Regions from separate parts of the Peptoniphilus olsenii genome, predicted to be linked through region 2. Evidence: predicted binding sites of a transcription regulator. Region 2 holds the regulator's gene; each other region holds the start of a gene.
What was found. The regulator HrcA, encoded in region 2, represses chaperone genes, less so after heat shock. The targets are predictions, from matches to a motif close to ATTAGCACTCNATANTATNGAGTGCTAAT.
Positions count from the first base shown of each region.

Region 1: ABID14_RS06230 (co-chaperone GroES) is a predicted target of HrcA. The motif match lies at 1,545-1,573, and genes of this name have one in related genera.
Region 3: htpG (molecular chaperone HtpG) is a predicted target of HrcA. The motif match lies at 2,256-2,284, and genes of this name have one in related genera.

Region 1 is NZ_JBEPMA010000006.1:68,919-79,947, reverse strand. It holds gene ABID14_RS06235 (helix-turn-helix domain-containing protein) at 272-1,255, opposite strand; gene ABID14_RS06230 (co-chaperone GroES) at 1,597-1,878, shown strand; gene groL (chaperonin GroEL) at 1,896-3,518, shown strand; gene gloB (hydroxyacylglutathione hydrolase) at 3,757-4,446, shown strand; gene ABID14_RS06215 (DUF2188 domain-containing protein) at 4,456-4,875, shown strand; gene ABID14_RS06210 (fructose bisphosphate aldolase) at 5,571-6,461, opposite strand; gene ABID14_RS06205 (ribonuclease H1 domain-containing protein) at 6,551-7,129, shown strand; gene ABID14_RS06200 (deoxycytidylate deaminase) at 7,126-7,548, shown strand; gene mscL (large conductance mechanosensitive channel protein MscL) at 7,561-7,968, shown strand; gene ABID14_RS06190 (patatin-like phospholipase family protein) at 8,014-9,042, shown strand; gene ABID14_RS06185 (NUDIX hydrolase) at 9,032-9,646, shown strand; gene ABID14_RS06180 (hypothetical protein) at 9,879-10,019, shown strand.
Region 2 is NZ_JBEPMA010000004.1:17,094-28,122, forward strand. It holds gene ABID14_RS04435 (DNA internalization-related competence protein ComEC/Rec2) at 1-98, shown strand, start outside; gene holA (DNA polymerase III subunit delta) at 61-1,074, shown strand; gene rpsT (30S ribosomal protein S20) at 1,134-1,403, shown strand; gene hemW (radical SAM family heme chaperone HemW) at 1,505-2,644, opposite strand; gene lepA (translation elongation factor 4) at 2,631-4,442, opposite strand; gene lepB (signal peptidase I) at 4,490-4,999, opposite strand; gene ABID14_RS04465 (5'-nucleotidase C-terminal domain-containing protein) at 5,185-7,332, shown strand; gene ABID14_RS04470 (YibE/F family protein) at 7,574-8,725, shown strand; gene hrcA (heat-inducible transcriptional repressor HrcA) at 8,903-9,925, shown strand; gene grpE (nucleotide exchange factor GrpE) at 9,938-10,492, shown strand; gene dnaK (molecular chaperone DnaK) at 10,515-11,029, shown strand, end outside.
Region 3 is NZ_JBEPMA010000003.1:135,476-146,504, forward strand. It holds gene ABID14_RS03940 (hypothetical protein) at 1-299, shown strand, start outside; gene htpG (molecular chaperone HtpG) at 380-2,236, opposite strand; gene ABID14_RS03950 (ATP-binding protein) at 2,611-3,303, shown strand; gene ABID14_RS03955 (4Fe-4S binding protein) at 3,314-3,532, shown strand; gene ABID14_RS03960 (3-methyl-2-oxobutanoate dehydrogenase subunit VorB) at 3,544-4,608, shown strand; gene ABID14_RS03965 (thiamine pyrophosphate-dependent enzyme) at 4,608-5,360, shown strand; gene ABID14_RS03970 (2-oxoacid:acceptor oxidoreductase family protein) at 5,360-6,562, shown strand; gene ABID14_RS03975 (ABC transporter ATP-binding protein) at 7,107-8,357, shown strand; gene ABID14_RS03980 (ABC transporter permease) at 8,350-8,985, shown strand; gene ABID14_RS03985 (osmoprotectant ABC transporter substrate-binding protein) at 8,982-9,953, shown strand; gene ABID14_RS03990 (ABC transporter permease) at 9,953-10,597, shown strand.

The DNA of each region.
Region 1 (11,029 bases), on a different contig from region 2:
GTATTTTTAATAGTTTTAAACCTTAAATATTATAATTAAAACTTATATTAGCCGTAAAATGCTGAAAAATTACGGTCGCTCCTCGTGTAGGATCGTGGATTGAAATTTGTTAATGCATCAGGTATTATCTCTACTGTATGGTCGCTCCTCTTACATGAGTGCATACTAAAATTATAAAAATAATCATTCTCTATAATTATTCTTATAAAATCACTTTATTTAAAAAAAAATATAAAAAGTGACCAAATTTTTCTGGTCACTTCACATATTTTTATTTATTTTTATCTTCTACTATATTTATTAAGGCCATCAATGCTGGATATAGTACTGCAAGTATTGTTATTATTATCCAACTTTTATCCCAATTATTTGTCGTAAAGCTATATCCTAAATATATTGCTACGGATATTAACCAATATATTGTAGAGATTTTTCCTGCTACTGATGGGTTTTCTTTTTTGTCTATTGTATAGTCATTTTCTTGTAATATTCGATCATAGGTTTCTGATACTATGGAGTTTTTGACTAGTATATAAACTCCTGTTCCAACTATGATTAATGTTGTTGCCACCATTATTAATATTATATAGTCGGGAATAGTTTCTGTTATTATTGTTACAAATATTGGAATGACCGCAAGTATACATAATACAACTCCTATTATATTTTGTTTATTATTGTAATCTTTGTATTCGTTTTGCATTTCTCTTGTTAAATCGTCCACTCCATATGCGGTATCGAATATTTCTGTTTCCATAAATTCATATTTTTTCTCTTTATTTGAACTTGTGATAAATAAGGCAACGGATATCGATATAAATATTATCAATAGTATTAAACCAAATGATGTGGCCATATTATCTGTTAATGGGAAATATTTGGATTCACTAATTGCAAGTAGCAACAATAATGGTACTGATGATATTATTGATAAATAAACTCCTGTTGCTACATTTTTGGAGTTTTCAAATCGTATTTTTACATATTCGTGCATTTCTTCTAGAGTAAATTTGCGGACTCTTGTTTCTTCTTCGTAGTCGAAGTACTCCTCGTCTTCAATTTCTTCTTTTAATAAATAATCTAAACTCACTCCAAATATTTGCGATAGTTTAATTATTTTTTCTAAATCTGGGACTGATTGAGCTCCTTCCCATTTTGAAACTGATTGTCTGGTTACATTCATCTTTTCTGCTAATTCTTCCTGCGACCAATTATTTTTCTTTCTAAGATTGATTAATTTATCTGCAAAAATCATTTTTCTCGCCTCCTTGTGATTTTATTTTATTAAATATTGTGGTTGCATTCTATATACTCTAGGTATTCAAATTGTAAACATCTAGTTGCAATGGCTAATTTATGCTATTTGATAATTGATATAATTATTCTACTTAATTATATACTACTAATTTTAAATAGTTATAATAATTATCAAATTTGTTTTTAATTTGATAATTAATCAAAAGTTATTCAAATATTTTATCTAATTTTGACAAAATATATTTTCTAAATACTTGAAAATTTAAAAGTTATGTATTATTATAAATATTAGCAGAAGAGCTAATTGAGTGCTAAATTTTTTATAGGAGGTTTATTTATATGAAACTTAGACCATTAGATGATAAATTAGTTATCAAAAAAATAGAAAAAGAAGAGACAACTGCTTCAGGTATTGTTCTTCCTTCTTCAGCGAAAGAAGAACCAAATATTGCTGAGGTAATTGCTACAGGTAATAAATTAGATACAGATGAAGATATGAAAGGGCTTGTAAAAGTCGGAGACAAGGTTGTATTTTCTAAATATGCTGGAACTGATATTGAAGTTGAAAAAGAAGAATATACAATTATCAAGTTCCAAGATATTTTAGCTGTTATTGAATAATAAAGGGAGAGGATAAAATGGCAAAAGAAATTAAATTCTCAGCTGATGCAAGAAAAGGAATTATCAACGGAATTAACAAACTTGCTGATACTGTTAAGGTTACACTTGGACCTAAGGGCAGAAATGTTATTTTAGATAAAGAGTATGGTGCACCACTTATCACAAATGATGGTGTTACTATTGCAAGAGAAATTGAATGTGAAGATAAATTTGAAAACATGGGAGCTCAACTTCTAAAAGAAGTGGCTACTAAAACAAATGATGTTGCTGGTGATGGTACTACTACTGCAACACTTTTAGCACAAGCTATTATTCGTGAAGGTATGAGAAATCTTGCAGCTGGTGCAAATCCAATGGTTTTACAAAAGGGAATTAAAAAAGCTGTAGATAAAACTGTTGAAGAAATTAAAAACTTTTCTACTGAAGTTTCTTCTAAAGAGGCAATTGCTCAAGTTGCATCTATCTCTGCAGCAGATGAAAATGTTGGAGATCTTATTTCTGATGCAATGCAAAAAGTAGGTAATGATGGAGTAATCACTGTTGAAGAAAGTAAATCTATGGGAACAAGCCTAGAAGTTGTCGAAGGTATGCAATTCGACAGAGGTTATTTATCTCCATATATGGTAACTGACACTGATAAAATGGTTGCAGAACTTGAAAACCCATATATTCTAATTACAGATAAAAAAATTACAAATATTCAAGATATTCTTCCACTACTAGAAGAAGTACTACAACAATCAAGACCACTTCTTATCATTGCAGAAGATATTGAAGGAGAGGCTCTTGCAACTTTAGTTGTTAACTCATTAAGAGGAACACTTAATGTAGTTGGAGTTAAAGCACCTGGTTATGGCGATAGAAGAAAAGAAATGCTTCAAGATATTGCAATCTTAACTGGCGGTAAAGTTGTGTCTTCTGATTTAGGTGAAGATCTTAAAGATGCTACTGTTGAAGTGTTAGGCTCTGCATCTAAAGTTAGAGTTGAAAAAGAACTTACTGTTATAGTTGATGGTTCTGGAGATAAATCTGAACTTCAAAATAGAATCAACCACATCAAAAATCAAATTGAAGAAAGTGATTCTGAATTTGACACAGAAAAATTACAAGAAAGACTTGCAAAACTTTCAGGTGGAGTTGCTGTAATTCAAGTTGGTGCAGCTACAGAAGTTGAACTTAAAGAAAGAAAACTTAGAATAGAAGATGCACTTGCAGCTACAAGAGCAGCAGTAGAAGAAGGTATAGTTGCAGGTGGTGGAACTGTACTTGTTGACACTGTTAAATTTGTAGAAGAAGTTGTAGAAGAACTTGAAAGCGACGAAAAAACTGGTGCTAATATTATTCTAAAAGCTCTAGAAGAACCACTAAGACAAATAGCAGAAAATGCTGGTCTTGAAGGTTCAGTAATTGTGGAAAAAGTAAAGGGCAAAGAATCAGGTGTTGGTTTTGATGCTTCTAAAGGTGAATATGTAAACATGAAAGAAGCAGGTATCGTAGACCCTACTAAAGTTACAAGATCAGCTCTTCAAAATGCAGCTTCAGTTGCAGCAATGGTACTGACAACAGAAGCAGCAGTTGCAAACATCAAAGAAAAAGAAGAACCTCAAATGCCTATGAACCCAGGCATGGGAATGATGTAATAACTAAAAATTAAACAATAAATTAAGCATTGTTATAAAATTTGTATTTTGTAACAATGCTTTTTTTATAGATTAGAAATTTGTACGAGAATACAAATTTTATTCTAATTACTAAAACTTGTTTAAAATTAAATTAATGCTGATTAAAAATCAATTTGTAATTTATCTCCAGGTAAATTTTTAAAAATATTGTTTGAAAATTTTAATAGAGTGTAGAAATATAAAAAGGAGGGATTTAATGAACATAAACGCAGTTAAATCATTTTCAGATAATTATATTTGGATAATAGAAATTAGTGGAGAATATATTGTAGTAGATCCTGGCGAAGCTAAACCGGTGATAGAGTTTTTAAAAACTAAACCTGCCGCAATACTCTTAACTCACGAACATGCAGACCATGTTGGCGGAGTAGAGGAGATTAAAGAAGAATATGGCGATGTATATGTATATGGTCCTTCTGAAACAGAAAAGTTCAATAGCGAAACAGTAAAAGAAGGTTCAGTTTTTGAGATTTTAGGTAAATCCTTTAAAGTATTTGACACTCCTGGGCACACAATGCATCACGTGTCTTATCTTATAGATGATAAACTATTTTGCGGTGATGCACTATTTTTGGCAGGTTGTGGCAGAGTATTTACTGGGGATTATGAGTCAGCATTTAATACTTTAAAGAAATTTAGTGAACTAGATGATAATATTTTGGTTTATCCAGCACATGAATATTCTTTGGCAAATCTTGAATTTACGAAAGCATATAGACAAAGCCCTGCGGTACTAGAAGAATATAATAGGATAAAAGAATTAAGAGATAAGGAAAAAATTACATTGCCAACAACTATTGGCAAGGAAAAACAAATAAATCCTTTCATGAGAGCAAAAGATTTAGAGGAGTTCATTGATTTAAGAAAGTTAAAAGATGATTTTTAGGAGGAAAATATGCCTTATACAAAAAAAGATTATCCTGATTCCATGAAAAACTTGGACGAAACAGTAAGAATAAAAGCTATTGATATTTTAAATGCTATGTTAAAAGATGGATACGAAGAAAGAAAAGCTATTCCGATTTCTATTTCACAAGCTAAAGAATGGCACAAAGACGCATCTAATAAAGAAAAATCCGATGCTAAAAAAGAAGATGTGACAAAACACAAAAAGAGTAAAAATTCGTCAGCTAAACTTCAGGACGCAGATGTAATAGTAGAATATGTAAAAGATAAGGAAAAATGGCGTGTAATCTCTAAAGGAGCTAAAAGAGCCGACTCACTTCATGATAAAAAGACAGATGCAGTAAAAAGAGCTAAAGAAATTATGAAATATAGGAATAGTGAGTTAATGGTAAAAAATAAAAATGAATAGACTTTTTTACAATATATACAGTATATTGTTTCACACTAAAATTAAATAAATAATAAAATTTGGAACTTTATATTGCCAGTGGTTTAAGATGAGTTCCAAATTTTATTGTATGAATTATGCAATTGAATTTTGTTTAATAATCTTTTAAACAGATAAATATTAATTAATTTATATAAATCATTAACATTATTTTCATTTAATTTACTGGTGGTGGAATAGGTGCAAAAGTTTTTGAATTTGATTATGCGGCAATATCCTTCAAATTCCAATATATTTTATAGAATTCTAATTCATGGTTTCATTATTTTTTGACAGTAGGTTGGGGATATATTTTTTTGAAATAGATTTAAATATTACTTTTATAAAGGTTATACTTCTTATTTATACTTATATTAGTTTTTTATGTTTTGTTCCTACTCTGTTGTTCATACTTCATCTTGGAAATGATAAAAGCAGATATTTATTATATATTATTTGGCCACGCTTTAGCCTTTGTAAGTATATTTATGTTGATTTATTTAATAAAAAAGATTTAGTATAAGATTGAAAAGTTATAATATATAATAAAATTTTATATTTAATAATTATTTTAATAATGGGTTTTTTGGGTATAAAATTTATGGACCTAGTTAGGTTTTGCAAAGGGAAGTTAAAAAGTAGAAGGAGATACAGTTTTTCTGTATCCCCTTTTTTGATTATTTTTCTACTGATGCTATATAATTTTTTTCTATAGAGTCATCTAACATATTTGTAAATTCTTCTTCTGTTTGATTTACGTTTAGTCCTTCTGTAAGTGCTCTTGAATAAGACGCTATTACATCTTCATTTTGCACCAATTTTTTGTTTGCATCGTTTCTAGAGTAACCACCTGATAGTGCTACAATTCTAACTGTTTGCTCAAAGTCTAATAATTCATGATATAGATTTGGCTCTTCAGGTAGAGTTAGTTTGAACATTACATAAGTGTCTTTGTCTAAATTTTTAAGTTCTTTGATTAAATATTCTTTCAACACTTCTTCAATCTCTTTTTTGTCTTTAGCGTGAATATCTACCTCAGGTTCTATAATTGGTACGAAACCTTTAGCAGAAATCATCTTTGCATAATCAAATTGTTGTTTTACAACTTTTCCGATAGATTCTTCGTTAAGTTCTTTTATTACTGAACGCATTTTTGTTCCAAAGATATTTCTTTCTTTGGCATTTTCTAAAAGTTCATCTATGTGTTTAAAAGGCTTCATTAATTGTACGCCATCTTTTAATTTGTCTAGTCCTTCATCAATTTTTAATATTGGAACAACGCCTTTTTCTTCCCATAGGTAATCAGCTGTATATTTGCCATCAACTTTTGAGTTCATTGTAACTTTAAAAAGTATTGCTGCTAATATTCTATCTGATGTAAAAGATTTGTCAGTTATTATTCTCTTTCTCATTTCATGAACTAAATTAAACATCTCTTCATCATTTGAATATTCAGTTTCATCTACGCCATAGTTTTTAAGTGCTTTAGGTGTAGAGCCTCCTGATTGATCAAGAGCAGCTACGAAACCTTTGCCATTTTTCATTCTTTCAAATTGTTCTCTATTCATAATACCTCCAAAAAATTTAGACTACTTTATGAATGTATTATATAATATGTAAGTGTTATTGACAAATTGATATTGGATAGAGGTGTTAAATGAATTATTATGCTGTAAGAGTGGGTAAGAATCCTGGTATTTATAATACTTGGGACGATTGCAAAGCTCAGGTACATGGATATAAGGGTGCGAGTTACAAAAAGTTTTCCAACTTGGAAGATGCTAAAAATTTTATTTCGCAAGAGGAGAAACAACAAGTTAAAGCGGCTCTTGATGATGAATTAATTGTATATGTTGACGGTTCTTATAGAAATTCTGATAAGAGCCATTCCTATGGGGTATATATGTATGGCAAGGGCGCTGAATATTCTTTCTCGAAAAGATTTTTCAAAAACTCTGAAATGAGAAATGTATCTGGCGAAATCAAAGGTGCTATGCGAGCCATGGAAGAGGCCATTAAACTTGATATACGAAAAATTTATCTTCATTATGATTATGAGGGGATAAGATCTTGGGCACTTGGTTATTGGAAAACCAATAAAGATGATACCAAGGCTTATAAAAAGTTTTATGATAATGTCAAAGATAAATTGGAAGTTGAGTTTATTAAAGTTGCCGCACATAGTGGTGTTCGCTATAATGAACTCGTTGATAAGCTTGCAAAGGAGGCAAAATGAGAAAATCTTGGGATGAATATTTTATGGAAATTACAGAGATGGTTGCCACAAGATCTACTTGTGACAGAGCTTTTGTTGGTTGTGTTCTAGTAAATAGGGATAATAGAATTGTTTCTACTGGTTATAATGGATCAGTTACAGGTAATCCTCATTGTTGTGATGTTGGACACACTATTAGAGATGGTCATTGTATTGCTACTATTCACGCAGAAATGAATGCTCTTTTATATTGTGCAAAGGAAGGTATATCTGTTAAAGGATGTAGAGCTTATGTTACTCATTTTCCTTGTTTAAATTGCACTAAGGCACTCATACAAGCAGGAATTTCTGCGATCTATTACAAAGAAGCCTACAGAGTAGACGACTATGCCCTTGAACTTATTAGAAAGAACGATGTGTTGTTGAAACAAATTGACTGACGGAGGAAGCTTATGAAAAAATTTATGAGTGAATTTAAAGAATTCATTGCTCGTGGAAATGTAATGGATATGGCGGTTGGGGTAATCATAGGTGGTGCTTTTGGTAAAATTGTTGCATCTCTTGTAGATAATATCCTAATGCCACTTATCGGTATTATTATTGGTGGTAAAGGTTTTGAAGAATTATCTGTTACAGTTGGTTCTGCTACTGTTCAATATGGTATTTTTATTCAAAATATTATTGATTTTCTAATTATTGCTTTAGTTATATTTATCATGATTAAACAACTAAATAAATTACAAGGTAAATTTAAAAAAGAAGAAATTGCAGATCCTACAGAAAAAGTTTGTCCTTTCTGTAAAACATCAATTCCAGTTGATGCTACAAGATGTCCAAACTGTACATCTGAATTAAAATAATTTTTGGGGCTATGCCCCGTACATAAATAAAGGGGAGTGAAAGCAATGGGATATGGATTAGTGCTTGAAGGTGGTGGATCCAAAGGTGCTTATCAAGTAGGAGCATATTTAGCTCTTGTGGAAATGGGTTTTGAGTTTGAAGCTATAGTGGGAACAAGCATAGGCGCATTTAATGGAGCCATGTTTGCTCAAGGTGATGTATATGAGTGCTTCAAAGCTTGGCGCAATATGGAAATGAAAAATTTTGAAACTGAACTGCGAGATGCAGAAAATGCTGATATGTTCAGTAAAATCAAAGACAAACTCACAAGGCTGGATATAAAAGTCCCCGAAATTGTTAAGTCGCCATCTCCACTTTTCCAATTGGTGGATAGGTATATAGATGAAGATAAAATAAGAGCTTCATCAATTGACTTTGGAGTGTGTACTTTTAATTTGACAGACTTCAAAGCTGAAAAACTTTTTACAGATGATATAAAACAAGGACAACTAAAAGATTATGTAATAGCATCTTGTTATTTGCCGGCCTTTAAATTGAAACCACTGCATGGCAAATTCTATTTAGATGGATGTTTTGCATCTAAAGCTCCCATTGAAATGTTTGATGGCAGAGATTTAGATATTGTAGTTATAAGACTGCACAATGAAAAAGGTGAAGATTTTTCGAAAGCAAAATATGTCATAGAACCCAACAAAGCATTGGGCAAAACTCTTGATTTTTCACCAGAAAGATCAGAAGAGTTGATTAAAATAGGATATTTCGATGCTTTTAAAACAGTTAAAGGGTTACGTGGTGATGATTACTATATAATGCCAATAGATGTTGAAGAGACGGTAAAATATATCTATAAAATAATAAAATATAGAACAAAAGGCATAGAATCTAAAATAATGAGAGCAGTAATAGAAGAATATGTACCTAAAATTGCCAAAGAATTAAAGCTCTCTGAAACATTTAATTATGATGATTTATTATATAAACTCTTAGAGCATGAGGCAAATAAAAAAGATATAGACAGATTTAAAGTATATACAGTTGAAGAACTCACGAGGGAGATTTTAAATGGAATTTGATCTTCATAAAATAAAGCGAAGACTCAAAAAAACAGAACCAAAACCAATAGATGTAGCACATAAATTTTCAGTTTTCATTCCGCTTATAAAAGTAGATGGTAAAACTCATCTATTATATGAAAAAAGAGCAATTAGTCTTAGAAATCAGCCTGGGGAAATATCATTTCCTGGAGGGCGGATAGAAGTGGGCGAGAGCCCTAGAGAAGCAGCTATTCGTGAGACATGTGAAGAACTTTTATTAAAAAAGAATGAGATTGAAATATATAGCGAATCCGATTATTTGATAAATCCATATTCTGCAATTATTTATTCTTTTATAGGAGAAATAAAAAAGGATTTTGATAAAATAAAACCATCTAAAGATGAGGTGGATGAGGCTTTCTTGGTGCCATTAGATTTCTTTTTTGAAAACAAACCAAAAGCATATCTCAATAGATTGGCATATGAGAGAGCAGCAGATTTTCCTTATGATTTGATACCTAATGGCAAAAATTATAAATTTAAAAGTGGACAAGAAGAAACATTGTTTTATCAATATGAAGACAAAATTATTTGGGGATTTACCGCAAAAATTACTAAGAATTTTATAGATAAGATAAAATAATCTATATAAAGACACCTCTCTAATTATTACTTGGTAATATTTAGATATGGTGTTTTTTAATTTCACTATTAATTTGACAAATGAAAACATATAAATTAAACCTTTTATAGAAACGTTATCAATTAAAAGTTTTAAAGTATATAGTGTTAAACATTAGATTCATATATTATAGTTGGTGATTTAGAGGGTTCAGTTTTAATTGTAGTATATAATTACAATTGAAAGAGATTTTATGAAAAAGCATATTAGTAGAATAATATTGTTAACTTTAATTTTAATACCATCTTTTATTTTGGTTAAAGAGAGTAGAAGCGTAGAAGATAGGAAAGAAAATAAAATTGTTACAGTTCATGATAATATAAAAGAAAGGTAAAAGAATAAGAAAAATCTTTTATTAGTTCTTACATAACTACTCCTTAAGAGGTAGATTCCTCGATTCCAGAAAATTCGTTAGAATTTTCTTTTGCGTACTCTAATGACAATAGTAAATATTAAATGAAATCTCCTTATAGTGTCGTCTCGACTAAAAAGCATTGCGAACGCATAAAGAGTTTTGCATGTTGTGGAGAGAATTTTTCCCCATCCATGTCATCCTGAGCGAAAGAAATCTGTCAAGATTTCTGTAGTCGAAGGATCTGCATGTGATGGAGAGTATCTGCAGAGTTTTAAATAAAAAAGTATTCAAGCACCCAAACAACGACCAATTATAGCAAAAAGAAAAACTAAAGAGGTAAAAACTTTTTCTAAAAAAGGCGTGGGGGTTTGGTTGGAAGCTCGAAGGAAAGGAGGCCTCGCAGCGAAAGCGGAATGCCCACTTTTCTTCCTTCGAAATAGAATAGTAAATTTGTGGTTAAAAAATATTTATTAAAAAGATTTTTTAATTATTCATACAGAGCGGCTACTGTACAGGCAGATTCCTCACTCTTCGAGTACACGGCGACTTTCAAACCCTTCGGGTTTTCTACTCGGAATGATAGTTTTAAAGGCTTTCTTTATATCAATTTTTATATTCTTAATACTTTTTCTTCCTTAAAAGATATCAAAAGATTTATTATATAAATCAAAATTCATACAATGTATTTATAAAAATCTAGATAACATACTATCATTAAATAGTTTGATACTAATCAATGATATAAATCAAACAATAAAAAATTTAATACAGAACAATAGATATTGTAATGTCTAAATACTAAATTTTAAAATATTTAAATTGGTTCAATTTAACATGATAAAAGGCAAAAATTAATGTCAACTTAAAACAAAAAAATTACTCCAATTAAACAGTAATATGACAGAAATATTACAATTGTGTAATTAGTTACGAATAAGTTACAAAAAACTTGACAAAATATTTTATTTAAATTATACTCAATAAAGATT
Region 2 (11,029 bases):
ATACTCTATCTGTTATAATATTAAAGAGCTTAATTTTATTTATATTGGCAAAGGGAGAATATGAATTACAAAAAAATTTATTCAGCAGATATTCATAATGGAGCATATTTGTTCTATGGAAGAGAGAAATATCTTATAGAAAATGCAATTAAATATTTAACTGTCAAATATGTTAAAGATACTTCAGCTTTTAATTTAACTAAACTGGATGGCAAAACTTGTAGCCCTAGCGAGATTATTGATGCTTGCGAAACATATCCTATAATGAGCGACAAGAAAATAGTAATTGTAAAAGATGTAGTTGAATTTGTAAGCGAAAATGATTTAAATAAAAGCTTTTTTGATTTTTTAGATAATTTGTCTGATTTTGTAATATTAATTTTTTGGGATAGATCTAATATTAAAAAAACTACAAAAATATATAAATATTTCAAAAAGAAAAACAGGGATATGGAATTTCCTAAATTAAAGAATATAGATTTAACTAATTTTGTAAAAGGTTATTTGATTCGCAAAGGTAAAAAAATCAAGCCATTTGATGTATCCTATTTAATAGATATGTCAAATTATAATTCTCGCAATGAAGACATAACTTTATTGGATTTAAAGTCAGAACTTGACAAGATAGTATCTCTAAACTCATCAGAAGTTATAACTAAAAAAGATATAGATGCAAGTATCAGCGAAGGTATAGATACTAATATTTTTAATTTTTTAGATGCACTGATGAATAGGAATGCAGAAGTGGCATTAATTGAACTTGATAATTTATATAAATTAAATGAGCCTATTTTAAAAATATTTACAATGGTAATAAGGCAAGTCAAAAATTTCCTATCATATATTTCTTTAAAGGAAAAAGGCTATTCTAATTTTGAAATAATGAATATAATAGGAGTCAAAAATTTTGAATTAAAAAAAATAAGTGGAATGTCTAAAAATTTCAATAAAACATTTTTGGTTGAATTCTATGACGAGCTATTAAAAGCAGATGAACTTTTAAAAACAACTTCAATTGAAGACAAATTGATAATGGAGTCTTTGATTGTTAAATATTGTGTAAAACTTACTTGAAATTCTAGTAAATTCATGGTAGAATAGCAAATGCGTTAAATTATTTGGAGGTGAAATAAATGGCAAATATTAAATCAGCTATCAAAAGAATTGATGTAGCAAGAAGAAACACTGAAAGAAACAAACCAGTAAAAACTGAAATGAAAAATGCAATCAAAAAATTTAATCAAGCAATTGATCAAGATAGAATTGATGATGCAAAAGAACTTTTAATTGTTGCAGATAAAAAACTTAAAAGAGCTGCTACAAAAAATGTAATCCACAAAAAACAAGCTTCTAGAAAAATTAGTCGACTAGCAAAGAAGCTTAACGACAAGATTGCAGGCTAAGAGAAATTTTCCCGGGAAAGTTTCTCTATTTTTAATTTACAATATTATTTAATAAAAAAGACTCTATATCTATGAAATTAACATTTGATATAGAGTTTCTTTTATTTTAGAAAATCAAGTTCCACTTGGTTCGATAAATCTCGACCTTTAGATGTTAGTTTGATATTATATTTATTCTTTTCGACTAATCCATTTAAAATATTTTTATCAAGTTCATATTTATATAAATTTTCAAAATCAATATTAAATCTTTTATTAATTTCTTCTATATTTACACCATCGTTTAACCTTATTCCCATTATTATGAATTCATTTATCCTATCTTGTATAGACAAAGTTTCTGAAAAAGTAATTGGTTTTTTATTTTTATCTATAAAACTGTAATAGTCATTGAAATTAGAAGAGTTTGTATACCTCAAGTTTTCAATATTTGATGATGAAGACATACCAAAAGATATATAATCTTTTAATTTCCAATATCTAATATTATGTCTACATTTATAACCATCTTTAGCAAAATTTGAAATTTCGTACTGTTCGTAATTCATATCCCTTAATTTTTCAACAATATAATGATACATTTTGCGGTCAGTTATTTCGCCTATAAATGGAGAATCATCATGTTGATACATTTCAAATAACTTGGTATTTTCTTCTAATATCAGAGAATAATAAGATATATGTGTGGGATTAAGTTTTTTAATCTCATCTAATGAGTTTTCAATATCTTTAAATTTCTGTTGGGGAAGAGAAGACATTAAATCAATATTTATATTATTTATATTGGCTTTATTTGCATTTTCAACAGCCTTATAAATTTGTTTTTTAGTGTGAATTCTGCCAATAGTTTTTAATATTTTATCATTAAATGACTGAGCACCTATTGAAATTCTGTTTATACCAAAAGATTTATAAGCATTCGCTTTTGTAAGAGTTAAAGAGTTGGGATTAGTTTCTATCGTTATTTCCGCATCGGATTTTATTTCATATCTATTTAATAAATCAAATAAATCACCGATATATTTTTCATCAACTGAAGATGGTGTTCCTCCTCCAATAAAAATTGTGTCAATAATTCTATTTTTTAGGAGTTCATCATAAAGCATAATTTCTTTTTTCAAATATTTAAAATATTTTCCAACTTGATTTTTATCAATAATAGAAGAGCAGAAATCACAATAGTGACATCTACTCTCACAAAAAGGAATATGGATATAAATTCCTGTATTAATTTTCTTCATCATATTTAAGCACAGCCAAAAATGCATCTTGTGGAATATCGACATTGCCCACTGTACGCATTCTCTTTTTACCTTCTTTTTGCTTTTCAAGAAGCTTTCTTTTTCTTGAAATATCTCCGCCATAACATTTCGCAAGTACATCTTTTCTAAGGGCTCTTATAGTTTCCCTTGCGATTATTTTATTGCCGATTGCAGCTTGTATAGGCACAGCAAATTGTTGACGAGGTATAACATCTTTTAATTTTTCACATATTTTTCTTGCTCTTTGATATGCATTAGACTCGTGAACAATAATAGAAAAAGCATCCACAAGTTCTTCGTTAATCAAAATATCTAATTTTACAAGTTTAGACTCTTGATATCCGCAAAGTTCATAGTCATAAGAAGCATAACCACGAGTTTTTGATTTTAATGCGTCAAAAAAGTCATATATAACTTCATTAAGGGGCATCTCATAAGTTATTAAAGCCCTAGTCTCTTCCAGATATTGCATATCTTTAAATACGCCACGTCTGTTTTGGCATAATTCCATAACTGCACCTACGAAATCAGTTGGAGTCATAATTTCTGCTTTCACAATTGGCTCTTCCATGTATTCTATCTCAGTTGGTTCAGGTAAATTAGTAGGGTTTTGAATTTCTAAGAACTCGCCATTTTTTTTCAAAACTTTGTAAATTACAGATGGGGCAGTAGTTACAATATTCAAATCAAATTCTCTTTCGAGTCTTTCTTGGATTATTTCCATATGCAGTAGCCCTAAGAATCCACATCTAAAACCAAAACCAAGGGCAACTGAGGTTTCAGGTTCGAAAACTAGTGCTGCATCATTTACTTGCAGTTTTTCTAATGCTTCACGCACTTCGTTGTATTCTTCACCTTCTCCTGGGTAAATACCAGAAAAAACCATAGGCACAACTTTTTTATAACCAGGCATAGGTTCTTCAGTTGGATTTGATTTAGAAGTTATAGTGTCTCCTACACGTGCATCTTTTACATTTTTAATAGATGCTGTTATATAACCAACCTCGCCGGCACTTAATGAGTCTAAAGTTATATGCCCATTTGCGATTACTCCGACCTCTACTACTTCAAAAGTTTTGCCAGTTGCCATCATCAGAATCTCGTCACCTGGTTTGATACTTCCATCTATAATTCGCACATGACAAATTACTCCTCTGTAAGAATCGTAAATAGAATCAAATATCAATGCTTTTAGAGGTTTATTAATATCACCAGATGGGCAAGTTACATTATCTACTATATGATGAAGCACATCGTCTATACCTATTCCTTCTTTTGCAGAAATTAATGGAATGTTTTCAGTATCTAGCCCAATAATATCTTCAATTTCAAGTTTAATTTCTTCAGGTCTGGCACTAGGAAGATCAATTTTATTTATTACGGGAATAAGCTCTAAATCCTGATCAATTGCCAAATATACATTTCCCAAAGTTTGAGCCTCAACACCTTGCGAGGCATCGACAACAACAATAGCCCCCTCGCAAGCTGCAAGAGAACGTGACACTTCATAGTTAAAGTCGACATGCCCAGGAGTATCTATTAAATTAAGTATATATTCTTTGCCATCTCTATCATCTTTATATATAAGTCTTATGGCTTTTAGTTTTATTGTAATTCCTCGCTCACGTTCAAGATCCATAGAATCCAAAACTTGTGCTTCCATTTCTCTTTTAGTAAGCATTCCAGTAGATTCTATTAGTCTATCTGCTAATGTAGATTTTCCGTGATCAATGTGGGCAATTATAGAAAAATTTCTAATATTTTCCTGATTGTTCAAATGTTACCTCCGTTAAATTGTATATAATAAGTAGTTCTTAAATTATTTTAGATTTTGCCTTTATTTGAAAAGGGAAGAATTCTAAAATAAGCTACAGACTTTATTCTGTCTTTTTCAATTGGACCAAAGTATCTTGAGTCCGTGCTCTTACCAGGTAGTCTATTATCTCCCATGACAAAATATTCATTAGGCCTTAATGTAAATTTCTCTACATCAGAGTGAGTTGTATCACTTGAAGTATAGTTTTCTTCCAATACCTCACCATTTAAAATGACTTTACCATCTTTAAACTCAATTGTATCTCCACCTTTGGCAACAACTCTTTTAATATAATTTCTATTGTCGTTTGGGGGGCTAATAACTACAATTTCACCGGTATTTATTTCAGTAAATCGTCTGTAAGAAAGACATATTAATTTGTCTTTTTCGTGTAGTGTGGGTTCCATTGATTGGCCATTTACTACAGCAATATTAAAAATAAAATTTCTTATGAATAATGCAATTAAAACTGCAATTAAAATTGTAAATAAAAAGGACAAACCTTCATTTTTTTTCAAATAATCATCTCCAATACTACATATTTTATCATAAATTGAAAAAAGATAGTACAGGTACACAATAATAGAGCTTAAAAAATTATACAGAAAGAATACAAAAAATTTATCAAATATATGAAAACGAATGCAAAAATTTAATTGATATGTGTTATTATATAATCATAATATAAAAAGGAGGATTTTTTATGAAAAAAACCAACAAAAAGTTTTTGTCATTGTTTTTGGCATTAATTTTAATGCTTAGTACTTTTCAGTCAGTTTTTGCTGTAAGCGACGAAATTGATTCAGTAGAAAAGTTACAGGCACTAGAACTTCTTGACAAAGACAATTCAGAAGAGACGTTAGACAAAAAGCTCAACAGAGCTGAAGGTCTGACAATGGTTTTGAAATCTCTAGGTTATTCTCAAGAGATTTCAGAAGATGAAGCAAATATTAAATTGAATCCATTTACAGATGTTGCTGACTGGTTTAAAGGGTATGCTGGACTTGGATTTGATTTAAATATTGCAAAAGGTAAGTCAGAAGATAAATATTATCCTAAAGAAAATTTAAGTAAGAGAGAATTTATATCTTTTATTTTGAGAGGTTTATCTTATGATAGTGTAAAATCTTATGTTGATGCAGAAAGTATTTCTAAAGAAATAGGACTTATTTCAAAAGATGATGATATCAATTCTAATATTACAAAAAGAGAAGCTGCACAATATATTATTAATTCTTTAAATCAAAAGATTAACGATAATACTGGCTATACTTTGGGAGAACTTTTAGTTAAAAAAGGTTCTATAACTGAAGAAAAAGCAAAAGAAATAGGTATAGTATTTGGAGAATTATCAGAAGAAGGAGTTCATATTTTATATTTCAATGACTTTCATGGAAATGTTGCAGAAGAAGTAACAGGCAAAAAGAGAAATATGGGCATGTCTAAAATGGTAGGCTATGTTAATGAATTTAAAGAAAAACATCCTAATACTATAGTTCTATCTGGTGGAGATAACTATCAAGGTACTAGTGATGCAAATCTTACTTTTGGAAAACCTGTAACTGCTATGATGAAAGGCATGGGCACAGTAGCATCTGCTGTGGGTAATCATGAATTTGATTGGGGAGCAGAAAGAATTGAAACTTGGGGTAAGGATGGTGATTTCACTTATCTAGCTTCAAATATATATGATAAAAATACCAATGAGCCAGTAAAGTGGGCAAAACCATATATGATTATTGAAAAAAATAGTATGAAAATTGGTTTAATTGGTCTTGCTCATCCCGAAACATCAACGCTTACGAAAGCAGAATACATTGAAGGATATGAATTTAAAGATCCAATTGAAAGTGCAAAATATTGGGTTCAGTATCTAACTTCTGGAAAAGCAGAAGAAGGAAAACCTGATGTTATAGTTGCATTAACTCATCTAGATTCTGATCAAAATAAAGATTCTAAAGAGATTACTGGCAATGCAGCTGAACTTGCAAAAAGTGTTCCAGGACTTAATGCAGTTTTATCAGCTCACTCACATAGAACAGTAAGTGGGGAAGTAAATGGCATTGATATCTTACAAGCGTATTGTTATGGTAGAGCCATTGGTGATTTAGAAATAAATATTGATGAAAACCAAAAAGTAGATGTAACTACAAAAATAGTAGAAGGAAGTAAAATCAAAAATAATATCTTAAAAGACACTGAAACTGAAAAATTCTATACTGATTTACAAGAAGAACTAAAACCTATCAAAGGTGAGTTACTTGGTGAAGCTAGTGAAGAGTTTACTCATGAAAGAAGTTCTAAAGGCTCTAATACACTTTTAGGATATTGGGCTTGTGAAGTTATGGCAGAAAAAACAAATGCTCAAGTCGCAATTCAAAATGGTGGAGGACTTAGAAGAACTCTTGAAAAAGGTCAAATAACAATGGGAGATTTATATGAAATTATGCCTTTTGACAATTATCTTGTGGTAATGGATTTAAAGGGTGCCGATTTGAAAAAAGCAATTGACCATGGTATAAATATGCCAAAGACTACAGATGGTGCTTTTAGTGGACTAATTGTAGAATATGACAAAAATCTTCTTTACGGAGAGCAAATTACTAAAATTACTCTACAAGATGGAACTCCTGTTGATATGAACAAAACTTATAGAGTTGTTGTCAATGACTTCATGTTTACAGGTGGCGATGGTTATGATTTTTCAAATGCAACAAATGTAGATGAAACTTATATCCCAATTAGAGATGTACTAGTAGAAAAAATTAAAAAAGAAAAAACTATTACACCTAAGCCAATAGATTATATAAAAGAAGTTTCAGAAGTTGCAAATATGCCAAAAGCTGCTTAACAAAAATATTCAATATAAAAAGATGCTGCAGATTTTATAATTTAGCAGCATCTTTTTATAATTAAGTTTAATAAATCAACTTTTAAACATTTATCAGCAGATAGATAAAAAACTTTTAAAAATACATAAATAAAACTGAAAAATATCAATTAAAAATATTATGCATAAATATTTAATTTTTAATTCTGTAAATGCTTATCATTGTTTTAAATAAATAATTAAATAAAAAAAGGAGAATTACATGAAGATAAAAAATTTATTATCATCGGTTATATTTCTATCATTATTACTTATGAATGTTTTTGCAAATAATTTATACAACGACAGTGAAATGCGTGCATATTATGATAATCAAATGAATCATCGAGATTATTTAGTATTAAAAGCAAAAGTTATCGAAGTCCAATATGATGATACTGATGAGTTGCGAGATGTTCCTCTAGAAGCTGACATAAGATATCAACATTTAAAAATAAAAATATTAAATGGTAATTATAAGAATGAAGAATTAATAATAAAACACACAATTGAGAGAATTATGCCAGGTAATTATATATTCAAACCTGGAGATAGACTTTTGCTCAGGGTTACAGAAAAAAATGCAAAAATAGATACAGTTAAGATTGAAGAAAAAGTAAGAGACACTCAAGTTATAATTATCACAATTTTATTTATAACTTTATTGATACTATTTGGAAAATTATCTGGTTTAAAAACTTTATTATCTTTGGTACTTACTCTTGGTTTAATATTTGGGGTGTATATTCCTCTTATTTTAAAAAGATTTAATCCATTGTTGACATCGGTTTTTATTTCAATTATTTCCGTTGTAGTTGCATTATTAATTATAATGGGCAAAAATTTAAAAACAAAAGTAGCAATCATTGGCACTATATGTGGAATTATTTGTTCAGCTATTTTATCGGTTATATTTGGAAAATTCACAAAACTTACTGGATTTACTAATGAAAGTGCTATTAGTTTATTTTATATACCTCATTTTCGAGATATGAATTTTCAAGGAATACTTTATGGAACAATTTTAATTGGAGCAGTGGGAGCAATTATGGATATAGCTACTTCTATTTCCACTTCTCTTTATGAACTCAAAAATATAAATAAGGATATTTCAAAAAAAGAATTGTTTAAATCTGGTATAAATATAGGAAAAGATATATTGGGCTCCATGTCAAATACTTTAATTCTTGCATATGTAGGAAGTACATTACACATGATAATACTTTTTATAGTTTATAAAATTCAAATTATAGAAATAATAAATCTAGATGAAGTTGCTTCTGAAATTGTACGTTCTGTTGCAGGTAGTATTGCTTTACTTTTGACTATACCATTTACTGTCATAGTTGGGGCTAATTTGTTTAGCAAAAAATAATTTTATATAAATTAAAATATTTTATAAAAATACAAGTGCATAATTTTGAAAATATATTTCAAATGTCAAAAAAGGTTGAAAAAATATATAGTAAACCCTTGACAAAAGTTATGGAAGGTCTTAATATATAAATATACTAGCACTCGGATAGAGTGAGTGCTAATAAAGGAGGAGATTATGGATACGCGAAAAATAAATATCTTAAATGCCATAATTGAAGCATATATTGATATGCCAACTCCTGTTGGTTCACGGACTTTATCCAAAGAATATAATTTGGGTGTCAGTTCAGCGACCATAAGAAATGAGATGGCAGATCTCGAAGATCTTGGTTTTTTAAATAAACCTCATCAATCTGCTGGCAGGATACCATCAAATAAGGCTTATAGATTTTATGTCAATGAACTATATAAAAATTTTGTTGCCTATGAAGATAAAAAATATTCTGAAAATATAAAAAACAGATTGTTGCATATTTCGAATGATTTAGAAGAATTTTACAAAAATACTGTTAATCTTTTAGCTGAAATAAGCAACTGCACATCTTACTTGGTAACTCCAGAAAGACCCGATACAACTATTAAAAGGCTAACTCTAGTAAAGTTAGATGAATATACTGCACTTTTAATATTGATTGGAAATAAGGGAATTGTTGAGAGACATTTTTTAGAAATATCTAATTTTGAAGATGAAGATTTTGAATATATTGAAAAAATCTTAAACCAAGAAATTTGTGGTATTGATTTTGAAAAGATTGAATCATTAAAAGTAACTTTGTCAATGGATATGGCAAAATATGGAAAATTTATTTCCGAAATAATAAAATTAGCAAGAAACTTCAACAAAAAAGTTTCTGCTATAGAGATTTATTATGATGGTCTCACAAATATTTTAAATTTTGATGAATATAAAGACCTGGATAGAGCAAGAGAGTTTATGGGTTTAATTGAAGACAGAGATTCTCTTATGGAAATTTTAAGTAACGATTTATCATCGAATAAGATAGAAGTGATAATAGGGGATGAGAACGAAGCTGAGCTTATGAAGAAGAATTCTATTATCAGAGCTCCCTTTAATTCATCTTATGGTGTTTTGGGAAGTTTAGGCATAATTGGTCCTGTAAGAATTGATTATCCAAAACTCTTAAAAATAATTAAAGTATTTAGCGATGGCGTGGCAAAGGGTCTTGTAGAAATGTAGAGGGGTGTTTAAATGGCAAGTGATGAAATAAAAAAAGATATTAAAGATGATAATCTTGATAATGAAAATATAGAAGAAAAAACCGAAACTAATGAAACAGAAGACAGTACTAAAACAGCTGAAAAAGAGAAAAATGAGAATACAAATGATAAAGAATATGATGAATTAAAAGATAAATTTATCAGACTTCAAGCAGATTTTACTAATTTCAAGAGAAGAACTGAAGAAGAAAAAAAGAATTATATAGAACTTGGAGTGAAAAAAGTAGTAAATAATTTACTACCTGTAATAGACAATTTTGAAAGAGCAATGGACTCTGTCGAGGAAAAGGATAAGACTTATGACGGTATTAAAATGATTAAAGATCAATTGACAGAAGTGCTTGCAAAAGAAGGAATCGTTGAGATGAAAGCATTAGGAGAAGAATTTGATCCAACTTATCATCACGCTGTTTTAACAGAAGATAGCGATGAATATGATTCTGGAGTAGTTATTGAAGTATTGCAAAAAGGTTATTTAATTGAAGATAAAACACTTAGACCGGCTATGGTTAAAGTGTCACAGTGATTAATTTAGGAGGAAAATTAATATGGGAAAAATTATAGGAATTGATTTAGGTACAACTAACTCTGCAGTGGCAGTTATGGAAGGTGGAGACGCCGTAATAATACCAAATATTGAAGGCAATAGAACAACTCCATCAGTAGTTGCATTTACTAAAGACGGTGAAAGACTTGTAGGTGAAACTGCAAAAAGACAAGCAATCACAAATCCTGATAGAACAATTCAGTCTATAAAAAGACATATGGGTAGTGATTACGAAATCAAAGTTGATTCAAAAACTTACACTCCACAAGATATTTCTGCGATGATTCTACAAAAATTGAAGTCTGATGCTGAATCATATCTAGGAGAAAAAATTACAGAAGCTGTTATAACTGTTCCAGCATACTTTACAGATGCTCAAAGACAAGCAACAAAAGATGCAGGAAGAATTGCAGGCCTTGATGTAAAAAGAATTGTAAATGAACCAACGGCTGCAGCTCTTGCTTATGGCGAAGATAAAGACAGCGGTTCACAAACTGTTATGGTTTATGACCTTGG
Region 3 (11,029 bases), on a different contig from region 2:
TAACGACAGTCTTTGCCGCTGTAATATCTACAGCAATATGGTACAAAAGTGAGAAAAGAGATGAGATGAAAATATCCACACTTTGTTTTATGTATTGGGGAGCATCACTTATGTGGTTTATTGATGCTATTTTCGAATATATAGAACTTGGGGAAGAATTTTTCACACCCAATCCTTTAGATATGTTAAATGATTTTTATTTAGGACTTTCGGTAGTAGCGCTTGGACTTGTAATTTGGACAGTAATACTTCTTGTAAAAGATCCTAAAGGCGTAATTAGGAAAAAATTAATAAAATAAAAAAAGTAGTATGCCAAACTGATTCATTCGGCGTACTACTTTTTTGTTATTTATAATTAATTAACTATTTATAATCTTTTTTACATAAGTTTTGATATATCCCTTGCAAAAGATATTGGGTCTTCAATAGTGAGTCCTGCCATTAATCTTGCTTGGTTATATAATAGATTAGTGTAAGTTTTAAATAAGTCTTCGTCTTCTGATTTATATTTTTCTAATTTTTCAAAGGCTGGATGATTAGGATTTATTTCTAATACTTTTTCTGCTTTGAAGTTTTGATTTCCAGGCATATTTTTAAGTGTCTTTTCCATTTCTATTGAAATTTCACCACGACTAGACAAGTAGGATGCGTCATTTTTAAGGCTAGGATTTTCTCTTATTTCTACGACTTCATCTTTTAATATTTCTAACATGTCTTTTATTATTTCAGTGTCAGTTGCACTTTCTTCGCTATTATCAGTTGAAGTTTCGGAAATGGATTTAAACTTCTTGCCGTCGTATTCTCCAAGTACTTTTATCACAAATTCATCAATTGGGTCTGTAAACACTAAGACTTCATAATCTTTATCTATGAATGATTTTATTTGTGGTAGTTCGGTTACAGAATCTACTGAGCTTCCACTCACATAGTAAATATATTCTTGTTCTGGTTTTAATATTTCTACATATTCTCTAAGTGTTGTGCTTTCTCTTTTAGTTGATGGGAATATAAATAAGTCTTTTAATTTATCGGCATTTTGTCCGTAATTATCATATGCACCAGATTTTAGTAATACACCAAAATTCTTGAAGAACTCTTTATATTTTTGTCTGTCTTCTTTTAATAATCGAGTTAGTTTTTCTAAAACTTTCTTTTCTATGTTCTTCTTTATTAGTTCGAGTTCTCTAGTTTTTTGAAGCATTTCACGAGATATATTTAATGAAATATCTTCTGAATCGACAACTCCTTTTACAAAAGAAAGATATGGTGGTAGTAAATCTTCACAATTTTCCATTATAAGAACGCCATTTGAATATAATTCTAATCCTCTTTTATTTTCTATATTGAAAAAGTCATAAGGTCTTTTTGAAGGAATAAAAAGTATAGATTTAAAAGCTATCAATCCTTCTACATTTATATGCAAATGTGAAATTGGGTCATCGAATCCAAAATGTCTTTGTTTAAAAAATAAATTGTAGTCTTCATCAGTAAGCTCGTTTTTATTTTTTCTCCACATTGGAACAGTTGAGTTTAGTATATCGTCTTCTCTGTAAGTTTCAAATTTTGGATCTTCTGCAGTTGCATCTTCAGTTGGTCTTTGCTTTTCTACATTCATTTTAATTGGATATCTAATGTAGTTTGAATAATGTGAAACGAGGTCACGAATTCGATATTCTTCTAAAAATTCATCATATTCATAATCATCTGTATTTTCTCTTAAATATAATTTGATAGATGTACCGTGGCTTTCTTTTTCTGCATCTTCTATTGTATATCCACTAGCTCCTTTTGAAGTCCAAAGATGTGCAGAATCTTCTTTGTAAGATTTTGATAGAACTTCAATTTTATCTGCCACCATAAAGGCTGAATAAAAACCAACTCCAAATTGGCCTATGATTTCATACTCTTCAGATTTTTTGTTAGCTTTCTTAAATTCTTCTGAGCCGGATTTAGCAATTGTACCTAAATTGTCAATTAACTCGTCCTCTGCCATTCCAATTCCATTGTCTTCTATTGTCAAGGTTCTATCATCTTTATTAGGTATTATTCTTATATAATAATCGTCATGTTCAAATTTGATATCATCGTCATTTAATGCAATGTAATACATTTTATCCATGGAGTCACTTGCATTTGAAATTAACTCTCTAAGGAATATTTCTTTATTTGTATATATTGAATTTATCATTAAATCCATTAATCTTTCAGTTTGAGCATTAAATTTTTTAGTTTCCATTTAATCACCTTCCAAAATAATTAGCACTCAATCAATTAGATTGCTAATATTAATATATATCTTTTAAATCTATTAGTCAAATTTATTTTTGTTTTTTAAAAAGAAATTTAATATAGTTTGTTGATATTTGTAAATGTTTTCTATTTGTATAATATATTTTCGTTTAATATTGTATTTATAAAAGTCAAAAAGAGAGGCTTTAAATTCAAATTGAAACCTTTAAATTTAGAAATATACTAAATTTTATAAATCTATTTAGTTTTGTAACTTGTACTTATATTCATTTATTAATATATGTATTCTAGGTTGCATGTGTTTTCAATTTAAATATATTAGTGTATAATATTATTTAGAGTTATTGATAGGAGGTAGAAATGTACGCCGAAGTAGAAACTGGAAACAGGATAAAAATAATTACCGGCCATTTTGGCAGTGGAAAGACTGAATTTTCGATAAATTATGCTCTATATTTGCGTCAATTTTTTGATAAAGTGGCAGCTGTTGATTTAGATATTATTAACACATATTTTAGAATTAGAGAGCAGATGGATTTTCTTGCTGAAAAAGGGATAGAATCATTCTCTTCAAATATTCCCAGAGGCAATTCTTTGGATATACCTGCAATTGATCCTGCAATCCTAAAACCTTTGCAAAATGAAGACTATATGGCGGTCTTAGATGTTGGGGGTAACCCTAAAGGTTCTCTTTCCTTAGGGAGGTATAGGGAAATTTTAAGTAAAACTGGTTATGATCACTATTTTGTTATCAATAGAAATAGACCAGAAACCAAAGACTATAAATCTGTCAGGGAATTTATCGGACAAATGGAAGGTCATTCTCAAACAAAAATTACCGGAATTATCAATACAACTCATATGCTAAAAAATACTAGTGTAGACGATATTTTATATGGTGATGAGCTAGCTAGGGAAGTCTCAGAGAAATTAAATCTCCCATATGTTTATGCTGTCTGCCTTAGAGATATAGAAAAAGAGGTGAGGAGTAAAGACATAGGTGCAGAAATTTTTCCAATAGATTTGTATTTTAGAAAAGATTGGATGTTATAGGAGGTATAAAATGGCTAAAGGAAGAATTGAATTCGAAGAATCAAGATGTAAGGGTTGTGGACTATGTGTTACTGTATGTCCAAAAGATGTAATTGAAATCAATAAAGATGTTATAAATGTTAAGGGCTATTCTCCAGCTCATGCGGCAAGACCAGAAGATTGCATAGCTTGTCAAAATTGTGCAATTACTTGTCCAGACTCAGTTATATCAGTTTTTAAAATTTCTTAAGGGGTGTAAATATGGCAAAAGTACTTATGAAAGGTAACGAAGCAGTAGGGGCAGCAGCTATTGAAGCGGGCTGTAAACATTTTTTCGGTTATCCTATAACTCCTCAATCAGAAGTTCCAGAATATTTAGCAAGAGAACTACCTAAGGTTGACGGATGCTTCTTACAAGCGGAATCAGAAGTTGCTGCAATAAATATGCTTTATGGAGCAGCAGGTGCAGGTGCAAGAGTTATGACATCATCATCTTCACCGGGGGTTGCACTTATGCAAGAAGGTATATCATATATGGCTGGTGCAGAACTTCCTTGTGTAATAGTTAATATGATGAGAGGTGGACCAGGTCTTGGTTCAATTCAACCATCTCAAACAGATTATTTTCAATCTACTAGAGGAGGTGGAAATGGTGATTATAGAACAATAACACTTGCTCCATCTTCTGTTCAAGAATTAGTTGATTTGGTAATACTTGGTTTTGACCTTGCAGATAAATATAGAAATCCAGTTGTACTTATGAGTGATGGTGTATTGGGTCAAATGATGGAACCAGTTGATTTTTCATTAGCTAAAAAAGGTGCTATTCCGGTTAAAGATTGGGCAACAAATGGTAAAGGAAATCATCCTGGAGAAAGAAATATTATCAATTCAATTTATTTATCAGCGGAAGATTTAGAAGCACATAATAAAAAATTGATGGCAAAATATGCAGAAATTTGCGAAAATGAAGTTAGAGTTGAAGTGGAAAACATTGAAGATGCACAGTTAGTAATAAACGCTTATGGAACAACTGCAAGAATTGCAAAAACAGCAATTGAGTCTTTGAGAAAAGATGGATACAAAGTTGGTTTAATAAGACCAATCACTTGTTGGCCTTATCCATATGATGTATTTAAAGATATAAATCCAGATTGCAAAGATGTTCTTGTTTGTGAAATGAATCAAGGACAAATGACAGACGATGCTAAAATCGCAGTAGAAGGAAGACAAAAAATCCATTTCTTCGGCAGACAAGGTGGAGTTATACCAACAGTTGAAGAAATAAAAGATGCTGCACTTAAAATTTTAGGAGGTCTTAAATAATGGAAAATACTAATGAAAAAGTACTTTATAAATATTCAGAGGGCCTAACTAGACAAGAAACTCACTATTGTCCAGGCTGTACACATGGAGTTATCCACAAACTTGTAGCAGAATGTTTAGTGGAGTTAGGAGTTCTTGACGATACAATTGGAGTTGCACCAGTTGGTTGTTCTGTACTAGCATATAAATATTTTAATTGTGATATGCACGAAGCAGCTCATGGTAGAGCTCCTGCAGTGGCAACAGGAATTAAAAGAGTTCACCCGGATAAATTTGTTTTCACATATCAAGGAGATGGAGACTTAGCATCAATTGGAACAGCTGAAATAGTTCAAGCTGCTCACAGAGGAGAAAATATTTCAACTATTTTCGTAAATAATGCAATTTATGGTATGACTGGTGGACAAATGGCTCCAACAACTTTACTTGGACAAGTAACTACGACTTCTCCATATGGAAGAGATGAGGACTGGTCAGGGAAACCAATAAAAATGAGCGAATTACTTGCAACAATAGACGGAGCAAAATTTGTTGAAAGAGTATCTGTTGACTCTCCTGCAAATATTAGAAAAGCAAAAAAAGCAATCAAAGAATGTTTTGAACTTCAAATAAGCGGAAAAGGATTTGGAATAGTAGAAGTTTTATCAACATGTCCTACAAACTGGGGTCTACCTCCTGCAGATGCACTAGGATGGTTAAGAGATAATATGATTCCTTACTACCCACTTGGAAATTTAAGGAGGGATAAATAATGACTACTAGAAATATTATTGCCGCTGGATTTGGTGGACAAGGTATAATGGCTATGGGCCAATTAATAATTTATGCTGGTATGCTTGAAGGAAAACATGTATCATGGCTGCCTAGTTATGGTCCAGAAATGCGTGGAGGTTCAGCAAACTGTTCTATAGTAGTTTCATCTGATCCAGTTGGTTCACCTGTAATTTCACAAGCTACAGATGTAATCGTGATGAATGGACCTTCATTGGAAAAATTTGAACCAAATGTTGAACCGGGTGGAAATTTATTTATCAACTCATCACTATGTAATATTGAACCAAAAAGAGATGACATAAATATATTTACGATACCAGTCTCAGATTTGGCAAATGAAGTAGGTAATCCTAAAGTTGCTAACATGATTATGCTTGGAGCATTTTTGGCAGCTACAGAACTTGTAAAATTAGAATCAGTAGTAAAAGCATTTACGAAAGTTTATGGCGATTCGAAGAAAAAATTACTTCCAATTAATGAAAGAGCATTAGCCACTGGAATTGATGCTGTTAAAGCAGCAGGATGTGTAGGTGGAGTTTGTCATATAGAACTTGATAAAACAAATACTGAAGTTAAATCTGATTACTCAAGACAAAGACAAGCAAATATTGAACTTTCAGGCACAGATATTGGTAATATTGATTATCTCAAAAATATTAAAAAATATTCTGAAGAGGATGACGAAAAAATCTTTGCAAGTGAGATGTCTATAGTACAAGAAGCATTAAGCGTTGAAGAAGAATCTATCAAATATTATGATAAAGCAGCAGAAATGCTTGAAGGGGATATGGCAGCAGAAACATTTAAATCTCTTTCACATCAATCGGATGAACATGTATCCTATTTAGAGGGACTTAAAAATGTAATATCTGAAGATGAAAAAGTTTCACTTGGTGATAAAATAAAAGAAGCACTTACAACTAGAGAAGAATATGACTGGGGTAAGGTTGATCCTAATAAAGTAAGACTTGCTCTAAATGTGTTCTCTATTGGGATTGACATAAAAAATCAATCAATCAAATTTTATAAAAAAGCTGCTGAAAAATCTCAAATTGAAGAAGCAAAAAAATTATATGATGAATTAGCATTTTGGGAAGATTTCCAATTAGGACAACTAAGAGGACAATACGAAGTTTACAGAGACGAGTGGTGGGCTGACCAAATGTTCTCAAGATTATAATTTTATAAAATTTAAATAATTATAGATGCATGGTTTTATAAATATAAGACCGTGCATTTTTTCATATTTTAACTGATACTAGTATTTTTTTAAAAGTAGACTTATCATACCTCGATTAAAAAAATTTAATCGTTCTTGACCTTTAGGCAGGTGATGTTTTTAATATTATTTTTAATTTACTTTATAAATTGTAAAGTAAATTCTAGTAAAAAAGAATTTTATTTTAAACAGATTTTAACGAAATTGCCATCTCTAGTTTATTGGAAATTGAATTGATAGAGTTTGTAACTAGTACTGAGTCTATAAAAATTTCTATATTAGATAATTTGATTATAAATTATTTAATATGAAAAACTTCTACAGTATAGTAAACAATGGGTATAAAAAGTATTAGATTAAGCTTTTATAAGCTTTTATTATATTGGGAACTATTTTAAAACTTAGATTATTTTTGCGTAGATCCCATAAACTCGCCATTAATTGAAAATATATCTGTTTTTTTGCTATACTAATATAAGGCTAGTGATGAAAGGAGTTAATTGACTTGATAGAATTTAAAAATGTGAGTAAAGTCTATCCTGGAAATCAGGTTGCGGCTAAAGATATAAATTTAAAGTTCAAAGATGGAGAATTTATATGTTTTATTGGAGCAAGTGGTTCGGGAAAGACTACATGTATGAGAATGATAAATAGAATGAACGATATAAGTTCTGGAGAAATCTTAATTAATGGTGTCAATATTAAAGATATGGATCCAGTTGACCTTCGTAGACAGATAGGTTATGTCATCCAACAAATTGGACTTTTACCACATATGTCTGTATACGACAATATTGTTCTTGTGCCTAGACTTTTAAAATGGGACGAAGATAAGCTGAGACCGATTGCAGAAAATCTTATAAAAAAAGTAGATTTACCTGTTTCTTACTTAGATAAATACCCATCTGAGTTGTCAGGTGGACAACAGCAGAGAATTGGAGTAATAAGGGCATTGGCAGCCGATCAAGATATTATTTTAATGGATGAGCCATTTGGAGCATTAGACCCAATAACAAGAGATGCACTGCAAAAGCTTGTTAAAAGACTTCAACGTGAAATGGGTAAAACTATAGTATTTGTTTCGCATGACATGGACGAAGCTCTAAACCTTGCAGATAGAATTGTAATTATGGGCAAAGGTGAAGTGGTACAATTTGATACCCCAGAAAATATTTTGAAAAATCCTGCCAATGATTATGTTAAAGGTATGCTTGGTGAGGAAAAATTAAATGAAGCAAAGACTTCCTATGAAACAGTAGATAAGATTATGCTCAAAAATCCAGTTTCACTCACAAGCGACAGATCAACTTATGATGCACTTGCAATGATGAGAAAGAAAAGAGTAGACACTATATTTGTCGTAGATAAAGATAATCATCTGTTGGGACAAGTTGGAATGTTTGACATTCAAAAATATGGTAAGAATATTAAATCTTTAGATGAAGTATTGATAAAAGCATATGCAATTGAAGAAGATACTATCGTCATGAATGCTATTAGGGATATTTATAATTTGGACACGAAAAATCTGCCAGTAGTAGATAGAGAAAATCACTTAGTAGGACTTGTGACACGTGCCACAGTTGTAGATACAATTTATACTAACTTGTGGGGTACTGATGGAGATATAGAGGAAGAAGAAGTCTTTGAACAAGATAATTTATCTGAACTTATGCATCAAGCCTCAGGTGAAGTTTCATCAAAAATAGGAAAAAATAAATCTGATTATAAAAAGTCAGGTGAGAAAAATGATTGATTTTTTGGTTCAAAATAATGCTGAACTTTTGCAAAAATGTTTTGAACATTTATATATTTCAGCAATATCACTAATACTGGGTATAGTAGTTGCAGTGCCAGTGGGAATACTTTTAACGAGATCAAAAGTTGCTGCAAAAATTGTAATGATTGTAGCCTCTATTTTACAAACTGTGCCTTCTTTTGCGTTGTTGGCACTAATGATACCTCTATTTGGAGTAGGTGTTAAGACTGCAATAGTTGCTCTATTTATATATTCTCTATTACCAATTATGAGAAATACGTATTTAGGTATTGATGGTGTTGACAATAACTTAATGGATGCAGCTAAAGGTATGGGAATGACTAGTGGGCAAATTCTATCAAAAGTTCAGATTCCAATGGCTATGCCTGTCATAATGAGTGGTATAAGATTATCGGCAGTATATGTTCTTGCTTGGGCAACTCTTGCTTCATATATAGGAGCAGGTGGACTTGGTGATTATATATTTAATGGATTGGATAATGCAATAATGCCAATGGTTGTTTGGGGGACAATACCAGTTACTTTGATAGCTATATTAATGGATTTTGCACTTGGAAAATTAGAGCATAGATTAACACCTAATAAGACTAGCGAGGTGGCATGATGAAAATAAAAAGAAGTATTTTAATAATATTATTATCATTTATCACATTGGCCACATCTTGTACTTTGCCAGGTATTGGTGCTGACGCTAAAAATGATATTGTAATAGCTTCAGGTTCAAATACAGAGAGATTAATACTAGGCGAGATAGTCGCTCAGATGATTAAACACAATACAGATTTGAAAGTCGATATGATACCAAATCTTTCATCCTCAATTTTAAATCATATTGCAATGCTAAGAGGCGATGTTAATATAGCGGGAGGAATGTATACGGGTACAGCATTAACTGGAGAACTTGGGATGGAGCCAATTAAAGATCCGCAGGAAGCTATGAAAGTAGTCCAAGATGAATATTATAAACGTTGGGATAGACTATGGTATCCATCATTTGGCTTCGAAAACACATATGCATTCATGGTCACTAAAGAATTTGCAGAAAAACATCAACTCTCTAAAGTATCTGATCTGGGTAAATTAAAAGATGAACTAAAAGTAGGTGTAGATACTGCATGGATGACAAGAGAGGGAGACGGCTACAAGGCCTTTCAAGAGCTATATGGATTCAAATTTAAAGATATATATCCAATGCAAATAGGGCTAGTCTATACAGCTCTTGCCACTAAAGAAATGGATGTAGTTTTAGGATATTCAACTGATGGCAAGATTGCATCTTACGATTTAGTATTATTAGAAGATGACATGAAATTATTCCCGCCTTATGATTGTTCACCTGTAGCGACTGCTGCAATAGCCAAAACTCATCCAGAAGTAAATGAAATTCTTTTAACGCTTGCTGGCAAAATTTCGACCAAAACTATGCAGCAATTAAATAGACGTTCAGACGAAGATTTAGTAGAACCAGCACAAGTTGCCAAAGATTTTTTAGAAGAAAATAATTATTTTGAAGGAACAGAAGTAGAAGAAAAATATAGAATTTTTGACGATGTCTTAAAGGAGGAAAGATAATGAGCGATGTATTTTTGTATTATTCACAAAATGGAAATTATGTATTCTCCCAGTTTATCAGACATTTCTTAATATCAATATACGGAGTCCTATTTGCTGCTATAATATCAATACCACTGGGGTTTTTTATAGCGAGAAGAGGAAAACTTTCAAATATAATAATTGGTATTGCAAATATAATGCAGACTATACCTTCACTTGCAATGTTAGCAATACTTATGTTTGCACTTGGAACCGGACCAAATACTGTAATATTTTCGGTATTTTTGTATTCAATACTTCCAATATTAAAAAATACAGTTTCAGGGATAAATTCTGTTTCGCCAGCCCTAGTTGATGCAGCAATGGGGATGGGTATGACGAGAATTCAAATAATGAAAAAAGTAGAATTTCCCCTTGCAGTATCAATAATAATGGGTGGAATTAGAAATGCATTAGTTGTTGCAATTGGAGTAACTGCAGTTGGAACATTTATTGGAGCCGGAGGACTTGGTGATATAATAACAAGAGGAATTACAGTAGCCAATGGAGGTCCTATAATAATAGCGGGTGCAATACCAACAGCACTTATGGCAGTGCTTGCAGATTTATTACTTGGATTTATAGAGAACAAATTAAAACCAACGACTTTTACAAAAGTATAATTTATGTGAAATTTGTTTAAAATTAACTAGATTTTAAAAACGAAATATAAACTATAGGGCTAATTTAGCCGCCTATATAAAAATATAACCAATAATGAAACCTGTTTAAAACAAAATTTGTTAAGAACAGAAAGTAAATTCACATTGATACAAGGATATTAAAATAAAATTTGGAACTTAACTTGGTCTAGCGGACAAGAAAGGTTCTGAATTTTATTTTTTATTTAATTATAATGAATCTATTTTTAAATAGATATTATATAAATATTCAAATCATTGATATTCACTTAATTGTCAGAGGGTATTCAAAATTTCGTTTGTTTCTCACACTTATAGTTATCTTGATTAAGAAAACTTAAATGAACAGTCCTCTTTGTACGCAAATGGTTAAATAATCTGTATATGGTGTAGTAATTTTATATAATTTTAATG